Regions from separate parts of the Pseudomonas sp. GW822-FHT05A08 genome, predicted to be linked through region 2. Evidence: predicted binding sites of a transcription regulator. Region 2 holds the regulator's gene; the other holds the start of a gene.

Region 1 (7,529 bases), 1.3 Mb from region 2:
GAAGCTGCTGTAGCGGTAGGTCTGCGGGGTTTCCAGCAGGTCCCCGTCGCTGTAGGCGTAGTTCAGCATGATGGTGGATACCCACAAAGCTGGCGAATGCGTTCCACATAGCCCGGGATGTCGTCGGGCTCGTGACGGTTATGCAGCACCAGGTCCGGGCGTTGCGGCGGCGGATACTCGATATCCACGCCCACCACGTTGCTCTGTTCGCCCCTCAGGGCGGACTGGTAAAGCCCCTTGTTGTCACGGCTGATCAGGGTGCTCAGCGGCACATCGACGAACACTTCACGGTAGCTGGAGAAACGCTGGCGGTTGTCGTCGCTGATGTCCTGGAACATCGACAGGATGCAGCAGACCACATCGATGCCCTGGCTATCGAGCCAGCCGCACAGGGCCTGGATCCGCTCGGCGTTGACCCGGCGTCCGGCGATGCTATAGGCGTCTGCCCGCTGGTCATGGCGGAACAGCGCGCGAATCTCGTCGCCGTCGACGAACACGGTCTGTGGCCGTTGCGCTTTCAGGCTGGCATACAGGGCCCGGCCAATCGTGGTTTTGCCCGCGCCCGACATGCCGACCAGCCAGATCACCATGCTTTCACCCCTGCTTGAGTATGTTTTCGATGTTGCGCAGCGCCAGTACCGCCAGCTCCGCCGAGAAACCATAGCTGGGGGCGAAATAATGGCGACGCAGGCGCTGACGGACCGCGGCCTGCCGTTGCCAGAGGTTCTCGTCCCCCAGCAGGTCGGGCAGTTGCCAGCGCGCCTCGGGGTCGAGGTTGACGATGTCGTTGCGCAGCAGCACATCGGGCGATTCCTCGCCGGTCAGTGCGTCCTGCTCGGCGTCCGGGACGTTCAACAGCAGCAGGTTCTTGTCCAGGTACAGGGCGCCGAACGCGGTTCCGCCGTAGTCCGAAACCACATAGTCGGCGCAACGGAACAGGCTGAGGTTGTCGTAGACGCGGGTAATCACCGCGGTGAACGGGTATTGCTCGAGCAGTTTCAGCGCTTCGGGATCGGCCTCGACCGACAGCGGGTGGGTCTTCACGATGACGTTGTAGCGATCGCACAACCCGGCCATGGCGTCGGCGAAGCGGCTGATCGACGACAGCTCCATCCAGGTCGGCAGCCACAGCACGGTCTTTTTCGTCGGGTCCAGGCCCAGGTCCGCCGGATGCTGGCCTTGCAGCGAGGTTTCGCGGAAGTAGGCGTCGTAGCGCGGGTAGCCCATCTGGAAGGTCACGGCGTCGCAGCATTCGCGCAGGCGCTCGGCCTGCCAGGGGCCGAAGCACAGGATCAGGTCGTAATGCCGGTTCCAGCTGGAGAAGTTGTGTTTGTACTTGCCCAGGGCGTACATGAAGCGCACCTGCCGATGGCCCAGCGCCTTGATCATCGGCTGCGAGCCGTGGTCGTACATGCTGTGGTTGGAGACCACCACGTCATAGCGGTGATTGGCTTTGATCACATCCAGGCTGCCGTGACAGCTGTAGCCCAGGCCGCCAATCAGTTCGCGGCTTTGCGCGCGCTCTTCATGGGTGCCGTGCAGGACCACATCGAAAGCATCGGCCCCCAACAGGCTCCAGACCGCCTGATAGTGATTGAGCATCTCGGCGGTATGAACGAAGAAGGCCAAGCGGCTGAAGGGTTTTGGCGCGGTCATAGGGCTACCTGGTGCACAACAAAGAATAAGTCGAGGCAAGCGTTGGCGTTGCTTGGCGGTGTCGTGGGGCATGGCTCGCCCCGAGGGTAGCCAGGATCGCAAACGCTGGACATGTTATCGGCGAAGCAGGCGGGAAATGAACGGGCAGGGCGGAAAATCTTTGCTGGCGGGGTCCGGCTCGACCGGCGGCAGGCACTGCATGGTCGAGCCTATGCGCAGGGGCGCGGTCGAGGTGGTTATTGCTCGCTCGGGTTGAGCTTGGCTTCCAGCTCGGCGACCTTCGCCTCCAGGCTTTCCAGGCGGGCCCGGGTGCGGGCCAGGACGACCATCTGGCTGTCGAATTCTTCCCGGCTGACCAGGTCCAGTTTGCTGAAGCCGCTTTGCAGCAGGGCCTTGAACTGGCTTTCGATTTCGGCGCGGGGCAGTGGGGTATCGCCGCTGAACAGGCGGGCGGCATGGCCGCTCAGGGCATCGAGGAGGTCTTTGGGCGCGAGCATGGGAAGTGTCCTGAAAACAATGGCGGGCAGTGTATCACGCACTGTCTATAGTCAATCGGCAGGTGGGGATGCACGCTTTTCGCGCATCGCGCCGGGCAGTGGCGCACTGTTGTTGTGCGTATCCGTGGCGATGATGGCGAAGTGGTTTCTGTCGTGGCGGCCAAGGGACTGAAATCAGTGGGTTTTCGCGAGATGGCAAGGTTTCTGCTTAGTCCCCGATGACCCATGCACTGATGCAGTCGCTGTGACGAATGCAGTGCGGCAGGCGGAGCGGGGAAGTGTTTCGTCAGGAGCGGTTAGCTGGCGTCGGTCTGGTCGAGGAAGGCCGACGATGCGTTACAAAGCCAGGCACTGCGCTTAGACTTGAGTCGGGTTTGTTTTCCTGGGGCAAGTCCACCAATTCGGGAGAAAGTTTCATGAAGCTAGTCACTGCCATCATCAAGCCGTTCAAGTTGGACGACGTGCGCGAGTCGCTGTCCGAGATCGGCGTGCAGGGCATTACCGTTACTGAGGTCAAAGGCTTCGGCCGGCAGAAGGGGCACACCGAGCTGTATCGCGGCGCGGAGTACGTAGTCGACTTCCTGCCCAAGGTGAAGATCGACGTCGCCATCGATGACAAGGATCTTGATCGGGTCATCGAGGCGATAACCAAGGCCGCCAACACCGGCAAGATCGGTGACGGCAAGATCTTCGTGGTCAATCTGGAACAGGCTATTCGCATCCGTACCGGCGAAACCGATACCGACGCCATCTAAGCCGCCCCAAACCCAACGCCCCAGGAGAAAACAATATGACTCTGCGTAAAATCGCAGGGCTAGGAGCCCTGTTGTCCCTCGTAATGCCTGGCCTGGCCATGGCGGCGGACGAAGTGGCAGCCCCAGTCCTCAACTCCGGCGACACCGCCTGGATGCTGACCTCGACCGCCCTGGTGCTGTTCATGACCATTCCCGGCCTGGCGCTGTTCTACGGCGGCATGGTGCGTTCGAAAAACATTCTTTCCGTGATGATGCAGTGCTTCGCCATTACCGGTCTGATCAGCATCCTGTGGGTCATTTATGGCTACAGCATTGCGTTCGACACCTCCGGCATGGAGCAGGGCGTCGTCAACTTCAACTCCTTCGTCGGCGGCCTGGGCAAGGCCTTCCTGGCCGGCGTCACCCCGGCGAGCCTGACCGGCCCGGCGGCGCTGTTCCCCGAGGCGGTGTTCATCACCTTCCAGATGACCTTCGCCATCATCACCCCGGCGCTGATCGTCGGTGCCTTCGCCGAGCGGATGAAGTTCTCCGCCATGCTGATCTTCATGGCCATCTGGTTCACCCTGGTCTACGCGCCGATCGCGCACATGGTCTGGTCCGGCAACGGCGGCCTGATGTGGGACTGGGGCGTGCTGGACTTCGCCGGCGGCACCGTGGTGCATATCAACGCCGGTATCGCCGGCCTGGTGGCCTGCCTGGTGCTGGGCAAGCGTAAAGGCTTCCCGACCACCCCGATGGCGCCGCACAACCTGGGTTACACCCTGATGGGCGCGGCCATGCTGTGGATCGGCTGGTTCGGCTTCAACGCCGGTTCCGCCGCCGCCGCCAACGGCACCGCCGGCATGGCGATGCTGGTAACCCAGATTGCCACCGCCGCTGCGGCGCTGGGCTGGATGTTCGCCGAATGGCTGACCCACGGTAAGCCAAGCGCTCTGGGCATCGCCTCGGGTGTGGTTGCCGGCCTGGTGGCGATCACGCCTGCCGCTGGCACCGTAGGCCCGATGGGCGCCCTGGTGATTGGCCTGGCAGCGGGCGTGGTGTGCTTCTTCTGCGCCACCACCCTGAAACGCAAGCTGGGCTACGACGACTCCCTGGACGCCTTCGGCGTGCACGGTATCGGCGGTATCCTCGGCGCGATCCTCACCGGCGTGTTCGCCGCGCCATCGCTGGGCGGCTTCGGCACCGTGACCGACATCGCCGCGCAAGTGTGGATCCAGTGCAAAGGCGTGGGCTTCACGGTGATCTACACCGCGATCGTGACCTTCATCATCCTCAAGGTGCTGGATGTGGTCATCGGGCTGCGTGTCACCGAGGAAGAAGAGTCGGTCGGCCTCGACCTGGCGCAACACAACGAGCGCGGTTACAACCTGTAATCCCGCCAGAAAAAATGCCCGGCTTGCCGGGCATTTTTTTGTCTGCGTTTTGTCATTGAGAGACGGCTGAAAGGTTTTTTCCAGAGCTTGTCAGCCAGTTTGATGACTGCTTTTTTTTCGGGTCAATGACTTACAGCATTGGAGGAATATTCGGCACTTTGTTTTTTCCCAGAGCGCGCTAGAATGCGCGCCGAATGTGCGGAGAACTGTATGTGGCAACAGACTCTGATTACCCTGCGGGCAAGGCCCCGGGGCTTTCATCTGGTAACGGACGAGTTGCTCGCCGGCCTGCCTGAACTGAAGGCATGTCGGGTCGGTCTGTTGCATTTGTGGCTGCAGCATACCTCGGCCTCGTTGACCATCAACGAGAATGCCGACCCTGCGGTTCGTCGTGACTTCGAGCGTTTCTTCAACTCCCTGGTGCCTCAAGGCATGGCCGGGTATGAACATGACGACGAAGGGCCCGATGATCTGCCGGCGCACTTCAAGGCCAGTTTGCTAGGCTGTCAATTGAGCTTGCCGGTATCGGCGGGTCGCTTGGCGTTAGGCAGCTGGCAAGGCGTTTATCTGGGCGAGCATCGCGATCATGGCGGTGCCCGCAAAGTCCTTGCCACCTTGCACGGTGATAAGGCATAAGCCGCTGGTTATCAGTGGATGTTGATTTTTTTCCAGCAGCCTTCGACAGTCGGCTCAGCTGGGCTATAACTAATCTGCTTTTCGCAAGTCATGAGGTAGAACATGAGCGACGATGATCTGGAAAACGACGACCTCGAAGTAGGCGACGAAGACGAAACCGAAGAAGGTCTTGAAGCGGCCGCCGACGATGTGGCGGAAGACGATGGCAGTGATGTTCCTGCCCCGACCGCCAAAGGCAAGGCCAAGGCTGCCGTCTCGGTAGACGAGCTGCCGAGTGTCGAAGCCAAGAACAAAGAGCGTGATGCACTGGCGCGCGCCATGGAGGAGTTCCTGGCCCGTGGCGGTAAAGTGCAGGAAGTCGAGGCCAATGTGGTTGCCGATCCGCCCAAGAAGCCTGATAACAAGTACGGTAGCCGGCCTATCTGAGCGCCTGCCACTTGCTTGCTGAAAAAGCCCGCCGTCGCTGCGGGCTTTTTCATGGGCGCTTGTTGGCGAGAGTGCGGTGTTGCAGTGATTGCGACAGCGTCCGATCAGGCACCGTTGTGCCAGCGCGCCAGCAGTTTCGGCAGCTCGGTCAGGCTGCGGATTTCCGCATCCGGCAACCGATCCGCCTCCCAGGCCTTGCCGGCCGGGTTGAACCAGATGGCCCGCAAGCCGGCTTGCTGGGCCCCGGCGATGTCGTCGCCCGGGTGGTCGCCGATGTGCACGGCGGTGTCCGGTGTCGCCTCGCCCCGTTGCAGAGCTTCGTGAAACAACCGTGAATCGGGCTTGGCGATGCCGATGTCTTCGGCGCACAGGGCGAACTTGAAGTAATCCGCCAGCCCCAGGCGGCGCACGTCGGCGTTGCCATTGGTGACCACGCCCAGCGCGAAGTGGTTGGCCAGCGCTTCCAGGGTCGGCTGCACCTCGGGAAAGATATCCAGCTGGTGCCGCGCATGCAGGAACACTTCAAAACTCTGGTCGGCCAGGGCATTGGCCTGGCCCTGGTCGTAGCCGGCTTCCTCCAGTGCATGAAACAGCACCCGTCGGCGCAGCGCGCTGATGCGGTACTTGAGCCCGGGCTCGTGGTTCAGCACCCGCTCACGGATGGTCCAGAGATGCTCCACCGGTACGCCGCCCAGTTGCGGAGCGTGGTCGGTCAGCCACTGGCGCAGCACGGCTTCGGCGCTGACGATCACGGGCGCGGTATCCCACAGCGTGTCGTCGAGGTCGAAGGTGATCAGCTTGATCGTCATTACTCACCGCCTTTGTTGCGTTTGGCCCGTGGGTGGGCGCTGTCGTAGACCGCTGCCAGGTGCTGGAAGTCCAGATGGGTATAGATCTGGGTGGTCTTGATATCCGAGTGCCCCAGCAGTTCCTGTACCGCGCGCAGGTCCTGGGAGGATTCCAGCATGTGGCTGGCGAAGGAGTGTCGCAGCATATGCGGATGCAGGTTCTGTCCCAGCTCGCGCTCGCCGGCGGCCTTGACCCGCAGCTGGATCGCCCGGGGGCCCAGGCGCCGGCCCTGCTGGCTGACGAACACCGCGTCGTCCGGCGGATTGCTCAGCGCCCGCAGCGGTAGCCACAGCTGCAGCGCCTCGCGGGCCTTCTTGCCAATCGGCAGGACCCGGGTCTTGCTGCCTTTGCCGTGCACCTGCACCAGGCCATCGGCCAGGTCCAGTTGTTCGAGGTCGAGGCTGGTCAGCTCCGACAGGCGCAGCCCGGAGGAATAGAACAGCTCGAGAATCGCCTGGTCGCGGTGCGCGAGGAAATCATCCTCCACCGCGCCATCGAGCAATTGCAGCGCGCGATCGGTGTCCAGGGTCTTGGGCAGGCGGCGCTCGCCCTTGGGCGGCGCCAGGCCGTTGGCCGGGTCGTGATTGCACAGGCCTTCGCGGTTCAGGTAGTGATACAGGCCGCGCACGGCGGAGAGCAGGCGCGCCAGGCTGCGAGAGGATTGGCCCTGCTGGTGCAGGCGCGCAATCATGCTGCGCAGGCCCTGGATGTCCAGGTCGGACCAGCTGCAAACCTGCTGCTTGGCGCAGAAGGCCAGCACTTTTTCCAGATCGCGGCGGTAGGCTTGCAGCGTATGGGGCGACACTTGGCGCTCACTGCGCAGGTGCTCGCAGTAGGCGTCCAGTTGTCGTTCCATGGTCAGCGAACCGAGCGTAGCGAGTGAGTGAAGCGCGGCAGCACGCGGCCCATGACTTCGGCGATATAGCTGAGGAACAGCGTCCCCACCGAGCTTTTGTAGTGCTGCGGGTCGCGGCTGGCGATGGCCAGCACGCCGTGAATGCCCTGATGGGCGATGGCGACCACGGCGCTCGAGCCGATCTGCTGGCGCTGTTCTTCGCCGAACAGGAAGTCCAGCTCATGCTCGCGCAGGCTGCCGCTGATGCTCTTGCCTTCGGTCAGCAAGCCACCGATGGCGGTCTGGGCCTCGGCCGCGGTGACCCAGCGGCCCACTGGCATGGCACTGTCGCTGAACAGGATCAAGCCCACGAAAGGCACCTGGAAGTCCTGGCGCAAGCTGTCTTCGACGCTCATCACCACGTCTTCCAGGCTGTTGGCATCCATCAGCGCGAGAATCAGGCGTCGGGTCTTCTCGAAGAGCCGGTCGTTGTCCCGGGCCA
Region 2 (7,529 bases):
CATGGGCATCGCCTTGCAGGATGTGCCGGAAGGGCTGGTGATTGCTTTGGTGCTGGCTGGCGCCGGCATGTCCAGGGTCAAGGCATTCCTGATCGGCGCCGCTTCAGGCCTGGTGGAGCCGGTGTTCGCGTTGCTTTGTGCGTGGCTGGTGAGCCTGGCCGAGATGCTGTTGCCGCTCGGGCTGGCGTTGGCGGCGGGGGCGATGCTGCTGGTGGTGACCCATGAAGTGATTCCCGAATCCCGACGCAACGGTCATGAGAAGCTGGCCAGCCTGGGCTTGTGTGTCGGCTTTTGCCTGATGATGGTCATGGATACGGCACTCGCTTGAGTACCTTTCGGGAGGTTTGCCCTGCCGACCTTACTCGCCTTCGTCGAAGAAGTTGTTGATCAGTGCCACCAGCGCTTCCAGCGCTTCCTGCTCCTGTTCGCCTTCGGTCTTCAGATGAATCCTGGTGCCCTTGCCGGCGGCCAGCATCATCATTGCCATGATGCTCTTGCCGTCGACCATCGACTCCGGCGTTTTCCCTGCGCGGATCTGGCAAGGAAACTGACCGGCCACGCCGACGAACTTTGCCGAGGCACGGGCATGCAGGCCCAGTTTGTTGATGATTTCAATTTCCAGAGCAGGCATCGCGGGGTAGATCCTTTCAGCTAAGGTCGCGGTGGCGAACCTGGACATTCTTCAGGGACTTTTGCAGGACTTGGCCCAAGCGTTCGGTCAAGTAGACCGAACGATGGTGGCCGCCCGTGCAGCCAATGGCAATAGTGACGTAGGCGCGGTTGCTGGCGGCGAAACGGGGCAACCATTTCAGCAGGTAGCTGGAGATGTCCTGGAACATTTCCTCGACGTCCGGCTGGGCGGCCAGGTATTCGGCAACCGGCTGGTCGAGCCCGGACTGGGCACGCAACTCGGGTTTCCAGTACGGGTTGGGCAGGCAGCGCACATCGAACACCAGGTCGGCATCGACCGGCATGCCACGCTTGAATCCGAAAGACTCCACCAGAAAGGCGGTGCCCGGCTCCGGCTGGTTCAACAGGCGCAACTTGATGGTATCGCGCAGTTGATACAGGTTCAGGTTGGTGGTGTTGACCTTGAGATCGGCCAGGTCGGCGATCGGTCCCAGCAGGTGGCTTTCGTCCTGGATCGCCTCGGCCAGCGAGCGATTGTTGCTGCTCAAGGGATGACGGCGGCGGGTTTCGGAAAAGCGCTTGAGCAGGGTTTCTTCGTCAGCGTCCAGGTACAGCACATCGCACTGGATATGCCGGCTGCGGACTTCCTCGAGCAGTTCGGGGAAGCGCGACAGGTGGCTGGGCAGGTTGCGGGCGTCGATCGACACGGCGACCAGGGGCTGTGTCAGTTCGGTGTGGATCAACGCCCGTTCGGCCAGCTCGGGCAACAGCCCGGCTGGCAGGTTGTCGATGCAGTAATAGCCATTGTCCTCGAGTACATCGAGGGCGGTGCTTTTACCTGAGCCGGACCGGCCGCTGACGATGATCAAGCGCATGATTACTGACCGTTCTGTTCGTCCAGGACAACCTTGTACAAGGCTTCGTTGCTGGTGGCGCTGCGCAGTTTGTCGCGCACTTCTTTGCGGTCCAGCATGCTGGCAATCTGCCGGAGCAGTTCCAGGTGCGCATCGGTGGCGGCTTCCGGGACCAGCAGTACGAACAGCAGGTCGACCGGTGCGCCGTCGATGGCGTCGAAATCGATGGGAGCGTCCAGGTGCATCAGGGCACTGATGGGCGACTCACAGCCTTTGAGGCGGCAGTGTGGAATGGCTATGCCGTTGCCAAAACCGGTAGAGCCCAGTTTTTCACGGGCAATCAGGCTTTCGAAGACATCTTGCATCTCCAGATCAGGCACTTCGCGGCTGATCAGGTTGGCAATTTGTTCGAGGGCGCGTTTTTTACTGCCGCCCGGCACGTTCACCAGGGAACGGCCGGGGGTCAGGATGCTTTCAAGTCGGATCATGGGAGGGGAGTGTTAGCGACCCGTGCCTTGGAGAAGGTGGAGTTGCTTTTCCTTATGCTTTTTCAGTTGGCGGTCAAGCTTGTCCGTGAGCAAGTCGATTGCGGCATACATGTCGTCATGCTCTGCATTGGCGACGACTTCCCCACCATGGATGTGCAGCGTGGCCTCGATTTTCTGCTTCAGTTTTTCGACGGCCAGCGTTACCTGCACATTGGTAATCTTGTCAAAGTGCCGCTCAAGTCGGTCGAGTTTTTCGCCGATGTAAGCGCGCAGAGGTTCGGTCACTTCCAGTTGGTGTCCACTGATGTTGACTTGCATACAGCTTCTCCTTCGTTGCCAGTGCATAAAGCGGCAGGTCGATTGACCTGCCACTGGAACGCTGTGGCGAGCCCGGCGGCTACATCAACCGCTTCCGTTCGCTGGAAGGCGCGATCCCCAGGGATTCACGGTACTTGGCGACGGTACGACGGGCTACCTGAATGCCTTGTGCCTCCAGTAAACCAGCGATCTTGCTGTCACTCAACGGCTTTTTCTGATTTTCCGCGGCGACCAGTTTTTTGATGATCGCGCGGATCGCCGTGGATGAGCATTCACCGCCTTCGGAGGTACTTACGTGGCTGGAGAAAAAGTATTTCAGTTCATAAATGCCCCGTGGGGTATGCATGAATTTTTGCGTGGTCACCCGTGAAATCGTCGACTCGTGCATGCCGACTGCTTCGGCGATGTCATGCAGGACCAGCGGTTTCATCGCCTCATCGCCGTACTCGAGGAAGCCGCGCTGATGCTCGACGATCTGGGTGGCGACTTTCATCAGGGTTTCGTTACGGCTCTGCAGGCTCTTGATGAACCAGCGGGCTTCCTGCAACTGGTTGCGCATGAAGGTGTTGTCGGCGCTGGTGTCGGCGCGCCGCACGAAGCCTGCGTACTGTGGGTTGACGCGCAGGCGCGGCACGGACTCCTGGTTCAGCTCCACCAGCCAGCGTTCGTTGTCCTTGCGCACTATGACGTCGGGGACCACGTATTCGGCTTCGGTGGATTCGATTTGCGAGCCCGGCCGTGGGTTGAGGCTCTGTACCAGTTCGATGACTTGGCGCAGCTCGTCTTCCTTGAGCTTCATGCGCCGCATCAGCTGGCTGTAGTCGCGGCTGCCGAGCAGGTCGATGAAGTCGCTGACCAGGCGCTTGGCTTCAGTCAGCCAAGGGGTCTTGGCAGGCAGCTGGCGCAGTTGCAGCAGCAGGCATTCGCCCAGGTTGCGGGCGCCGATGCCGGCGGGCTCGAATTGCTGGATACGATGCAGGACAGCCTCGATTTCGTCGAGTTCGATGTCCAGTTCCGGATCGAAGGCTTCGAGGATTTCCTCGAGGGTTTCGTCCAGATAGCCCTGATTGTTGATGCAGTCGATCAGGGTCACGGCGATCAGGCGATCGGTGTCGGACATGGGCGCCAGGTTCAACTGCCAGAGCAGATGGCTCTGCAGGCTTTCGCCGGCCGAGGTGCGGGTGGTGAAATCCCACTCGTCGTCATCGTTGCTGGGCAGGCTGCTGGCGCTGGTCTGGTAGACGTCTTCCCAGGCGGTGTCGACCGGCAGGTCGTTGGGAATGCGTTCGTTCCATTCGCCGTCCTCGAGGTTGTCCACCGTCGGGGCGGTTTCCTGGTAGGAGGGTTCCTGGATATCGGTATTGGGTTTCTGCTCGGCGTTGTCGGCCAGCGGATCGGTGTTATCGAAGTCGTCGCCTTCTTCCTGGCGCTCGAGCATCGGGTTGGACTCCAGGGCCTCCTGGATTTCCTGTTGCAGGTCCAGGGTCGACAATTGGAGCAGGCGGATGGCCTGTTGCAGCTGCGGTGTCATCGTCAGCTGCTGGCCCATTCTGAGGACTAGCGATGGTTTCATGGCAGGGGCTTAACACCTTATTCGCCGGCGCACATGCGCCATCCACTACAGGGCGCGTGAGCGCCAAACATAAGCAAATTATATGCCTGAAACTGAAGTGTTTGCCTAGAGCGCTGTAACAATAAAAACAGCAGGGTTTTATTGGGGCGGGCGCTCTGGCGACCAGCCAAACACCTCAGGGCTTACAGGCGGAACTCATGGCCCAGGTAAACTTCCTTGACCAGCTCGTTGGCGAGGATGGTTTCGGCGTCGCCTTCGGCGATCAGTTGACCGTCGTTGACGATGTAGGCGGTTTCGCAGATATCCAGGGTTTCACGGACGTTGTGGTCGGTGATGAGCACGCCGATACCCTTGGCCTTCAGGTGATGAATGATCTGCTTGATGTCGCCTACCGAGATCGGGTCCACGCCGGCGAAAGGTTCGTCGAGCAGGATGAACTTGGGGGCGGTGGCCAGGGCGCGAGCGATTTCCACGCGGCGACGTTCACCACCGGAAAGGCTCATGCCCAGGTTGTCGCGAATGTGGTTGATGTGGAACTCCTGCAGCAGGCTTTCCAGCTCCTGGCGACGGCCGGCCTTGTCGAGCTCCTTGCGGGTCTCGAGGATGGCCATGATGTTGTCGGCCACCGAAAGCTTGCGGAAGATCGAGGCTTCCTGCGGCAGGTAGCCGATCCCGGCACGGGCGCGGCCGTGCATCGGCTGGTGGCTGACATCCAGGTCGTCGATCAGGATGCGACCCTGATCGGCCTGGACCAGGCCGACGATCATGTAGAAGCAGGTGGTCTTGCCGGCGCCGTTAGGGCCGAGCAGGCCGACGATCTGGCCGCTGTCGATGGACAGGCTGACGTCACGCACGACCTGGCGGCTCTTGTAGCTCTTGGCCAGGTGCTGAGCTTTCAGAGTTGCCATTACTGGGCCTTTTCGTCAGTTTTCTTTTTCGGCTGGATGACCATGTCGATCCGTGGGCGCGACTCGGTGACCTTGCTGCCGGTGGCGCGACCGGCGCTGGCCAGCTTCTTGTTGGTGTCGTAGACGATTTTCTCGCCCTGGGTGATGTTGCCGTCCTTGTCGACGACTTTGGCGCGGTCGATCAGTACGACGCGGTTCTGCGCGGCGTGGTACTGGATGGTCACACCGTAGCCCTGGACCGGCTTGGTGTCGCCCTGGGTTTGAATCTGCTCGAAGTAGGCCAGGTTGCCCACCGAGGTCACCACGTCGATATCACCGGTCTGGGTGCGGGTGATGGTCACGGTATTGCCGGTGACCTTCATCGAGCCCTGGGTGATGATCACGTCGCCTCTGTAGGTGGCTACGCCATTCTTGTCGTCCAGTTGAGCGTCGTCGGCCTGGATGCGGATCGGTTGCTGGCTATCGTTCGGCAGAGCCCAGGCGCTCACGCTTCCCAGTGCTGCGCCCAGACCGAGCAAAATAGGGAGGGTTTTAACGAGCCTCATACTGTCCTCTTACGTTCGATAGCAGGTTCATCCTGCCGTCTTTCAAATACGCTTTCATTCCCTTGCCAGTCGTCACGCCGCCGGCGCCGTCGATTCTAACGTCTTGATCGGTCTGCGCATATTGCTTCTGCGGGAATACTGTCATGCGGGTCGTGGTGATCAGCAGGTTGCGATTTTTCTCGTCGGTGCGCGAAACCCGTACCGAATCGATCAACTCGACCTCGGTGCCGTCCGGGTTGACTTCGCCGCGCTCGCTCTGGACATGCCAGGGGAAGGTGGTACCGCGATACATCTGCAGGTCCGGCTTGGTCAGCAGGGTCACCTCGGTGGCCTTGAGGTGCTCGACCTTGTCGGAAGTCATTTCGTACTGCAGCTTGCCGTCGGGCAGGTACTGCACGCTGCGGGCGTTGATGGCGTAGTAGTCGATGGCGCTTTCGTCGACCTGCGCGACCGGCTTGTCGAGGAAGCGTTCCGGGCTGATGTTCCAGTACCCCACCGCCAGGAACAGCACGGTGATGATGCCGAAGATCAGTATGTTGCGAATCTTTTTGCTCAGCATGGGAGGCTCTATAAGTAGGCGGCGTGGGCCGCTTCAAGGCTGCCTTGGGCGCGCAGGATCAACTCGCAGAACTCGCGGGCGGCGCCTTCGCCGCCACGGGCCTGGGTGACGCCATGGGCGTGTTCACGGACAAAACTGGCGGCATTGGCGACGGCCATGCCCAGGCCGACCCGGCGGATCACTGGCAGGTCGGGCAAGTCGTCGCCCAGGTAGGCGACCTGCTCATAGCTTAGGCCCAGTTGGGCAAGAAGCCCGTCCAGCACCACCAGTTTGTCCTCGCGACCCTGAAATAGATGGGGAATCCCCAGGTTTTTCGCCCGACGCTCGACCACCGGCGTCTTGCGGCCGCTGATGATCGCCGTCTGCACGCCCGTGGCCATCAGCATCTTGATGCCCTGGCCGTCGAGGGTGTTGAAGGTCTTGAATTCGCTGCCGTCTTCGAGGAAGTACAGGCGACCGTCGGTCAGTACACCGTCGACGTCGAATACCGCCAGCTTGATGTTCTTGCCGCGTTGCAGCAGATCCGTGCTCATTACATGACTCCCGCGCGCAGCAGGTCGGACAGGTTGAAGGCGCCGATCGGGCGATCGTCCTTGTCCACCACGACCAGTGCGTTGATTCGATTGTCCTCCATGATCTTCAGGGCTTCGGCCGCGAGCATTTCGGCGCGGGCGGTCTTGCCGTGAACGGTCATGACTTCATCGATGGTGGTGTGGTGGATGTCGATGGTGCGGTCCAGGGTGCGGCGCAGGTCGCCGTCGGTGAAGACCCCCGCCAGACGCCCGTCGGCCTCGACAATGACGGTCATGCCCAGGCCCTTGCGGGTCATTTCCATCAAGGCGTCCTTGAGCAGCGTGCCACGCTGGACCTGCGGCAGTTGCTCGCCGGCATGCATGACGTTCTCGACTTTCAGCAGCAGGCGCCGGCCCAGCGCGCCGCCCGGATGGGAAAAGGCGAAGTCTTCGGCGGTAAAGCCGCGGGCTTCCAGCAGCGCCACGGCCAGGGCATCGCCCATGACCAGGGCGGCGGTGGTCGAGGAGGTCGGAGCCAGGTTCAGCGGGCAGGCCTCTTGCTCGACCTGGACGTTGAGGTTGACCTCGGCGGCCTTGGCCAGTGGCGAATCAGGGTTGCCGGTGATGCTGATCAACTGGATGCCCAGGCGCTTGATCAGCGGCAACAGGGTCACGATTTCATTGGTCGAGCCGGAGTTGGACAGGGCCAGGATCACATCGTCCCGGGTAATCATGCCCATGTCGCCATGGCTGGCTTCGGCCGGATGGACAAAAAACGCGGTGGTGCCGGTGCTGGCCAGGGTGGCGGCGATCTTGTTGCCGATGTGCCCGGACTTGCCCATGCCGACCACTACTACGCGGCCTTTGCTGGCCAGAATCATCTCGCAAGCGCGTACGAAATCTGCGTCGATATGTGGCAGCAAGCCTTGTACGGCTTCTATCTCGAGGCGGATGGTGCGTTGTGCCGATTGAATCAGGTCGCTGGATTGGCTCATGTCAGAAATCGTATAGCCTGATGAAAAGGCGGCGATTATAGCGGTAATGATCGATTCCCTCACGCAAGTTCGTCAGCCTTTGTCCTTCTATAGGCAGGAATTGTCCTGTAAAGCCTGTTTTAGGCTGTCGTGATCCTGAACGCGGAT

Evidence for each region. Region 2 encodes sigma-54, which starts transcription at its own class of promoters, with help from an activator protein. Its sites were predicted from a motif close to ANTGGCATNNANNTTGCTNT; they were not measured.
Region 1: a site for sigma-54 is predicted at 2,345-2,364, ahead of glnK (P-II family nitrogen regulator). Genes of this name have one in related genera too.

Annotation. Positions count from the first base shown of each region.
Region 1 covers NZ_CM179511.1:6,801,321-6,808,849, reverse strand. The annotation lists gene AC3RCP_RS30915 (hypothetical protein) at 1-69, opposite strand, end outside; gene AC3RCP_RS30910 (adenylyl-sulfate kinase) at 63-590, opposite strand; gene AC3RCP_RS30905 (CDP-glycerol glycerophosphotransferase family protein) at 595-1,656, opposite strand; gene AC3RCP_RS30900 (accessory factor UbiK family protein) at 1,893-2,153, opposite strand; gene glnK (P-II family nitrogen regulator) at 2,570-2,908, shown strand; gene AC3RCP_RS30890 (ammonium transporter) at 2,944-4,281, shown strand; gene AC3RCP_RS30885 (secondary thiamine-phosphate synthase enzyme YjbQ) at 4,492-4,917, shown strand; gene sutA (dormancy-specific transcriptional regulator SutA) at 5,020-5,343, shown strand; gene AC3RCP_RS30875 (HAD family hydrolase) at 5,448-6,152, opposite strand; gene xerC (tyrosine recombinase XerC) at 6,152-7,048, opposite strand; gene AC3RCP_RS30865 (DUF484 family protein) at 7,051-7,529, opposite strand, start outside.
Region 2 covers NZ_CM179511.1:1,295,973-1,303,501, forward strand. The annotation lists gene AC3RCP_RS05750 (ZIP family metal transporter) at 1-328, shown strand, start outside; gene AC3RCP_RS05755 (HPr family phosphocarrier protein) at 359-631, opposite strand; gene rapZ (RNase adapter RapZ) at 648-1,505, opposite strand; gene ptsN (PTS IIA-like nitrogen regulatory protein PtsN) at 1,508-1,972, opposite strand; gene hpf (ribosome hibernation-promoting factor, HPF/YfiA family) at 1,985-2,290, opposite strand; gene AC3RCP_RS05775 (RNA polymerase factor sigma-54) at 2,370-3,863, opposite strand; gene lptB (LPS export ABC transporter ATP-binding protein) at 4,046-4,771, opposite strand; gene lptA (lipopolysaccharide transport periplasmic protein LptA) at 4,771-5,316, opposite strand; gene lptC (LPS export ABC transporter periplasmic protein LptC) at 5,303-5,875, opposite strand; gene AC3RCP_RS05795 (KdsC family phosphatase) at 5,884-6,408, opposite strand; gene AC3RCP_RS05800 (KpsF/GutQ family sugar-phosphate isomerase) at 6,408-7,382, opposite strand.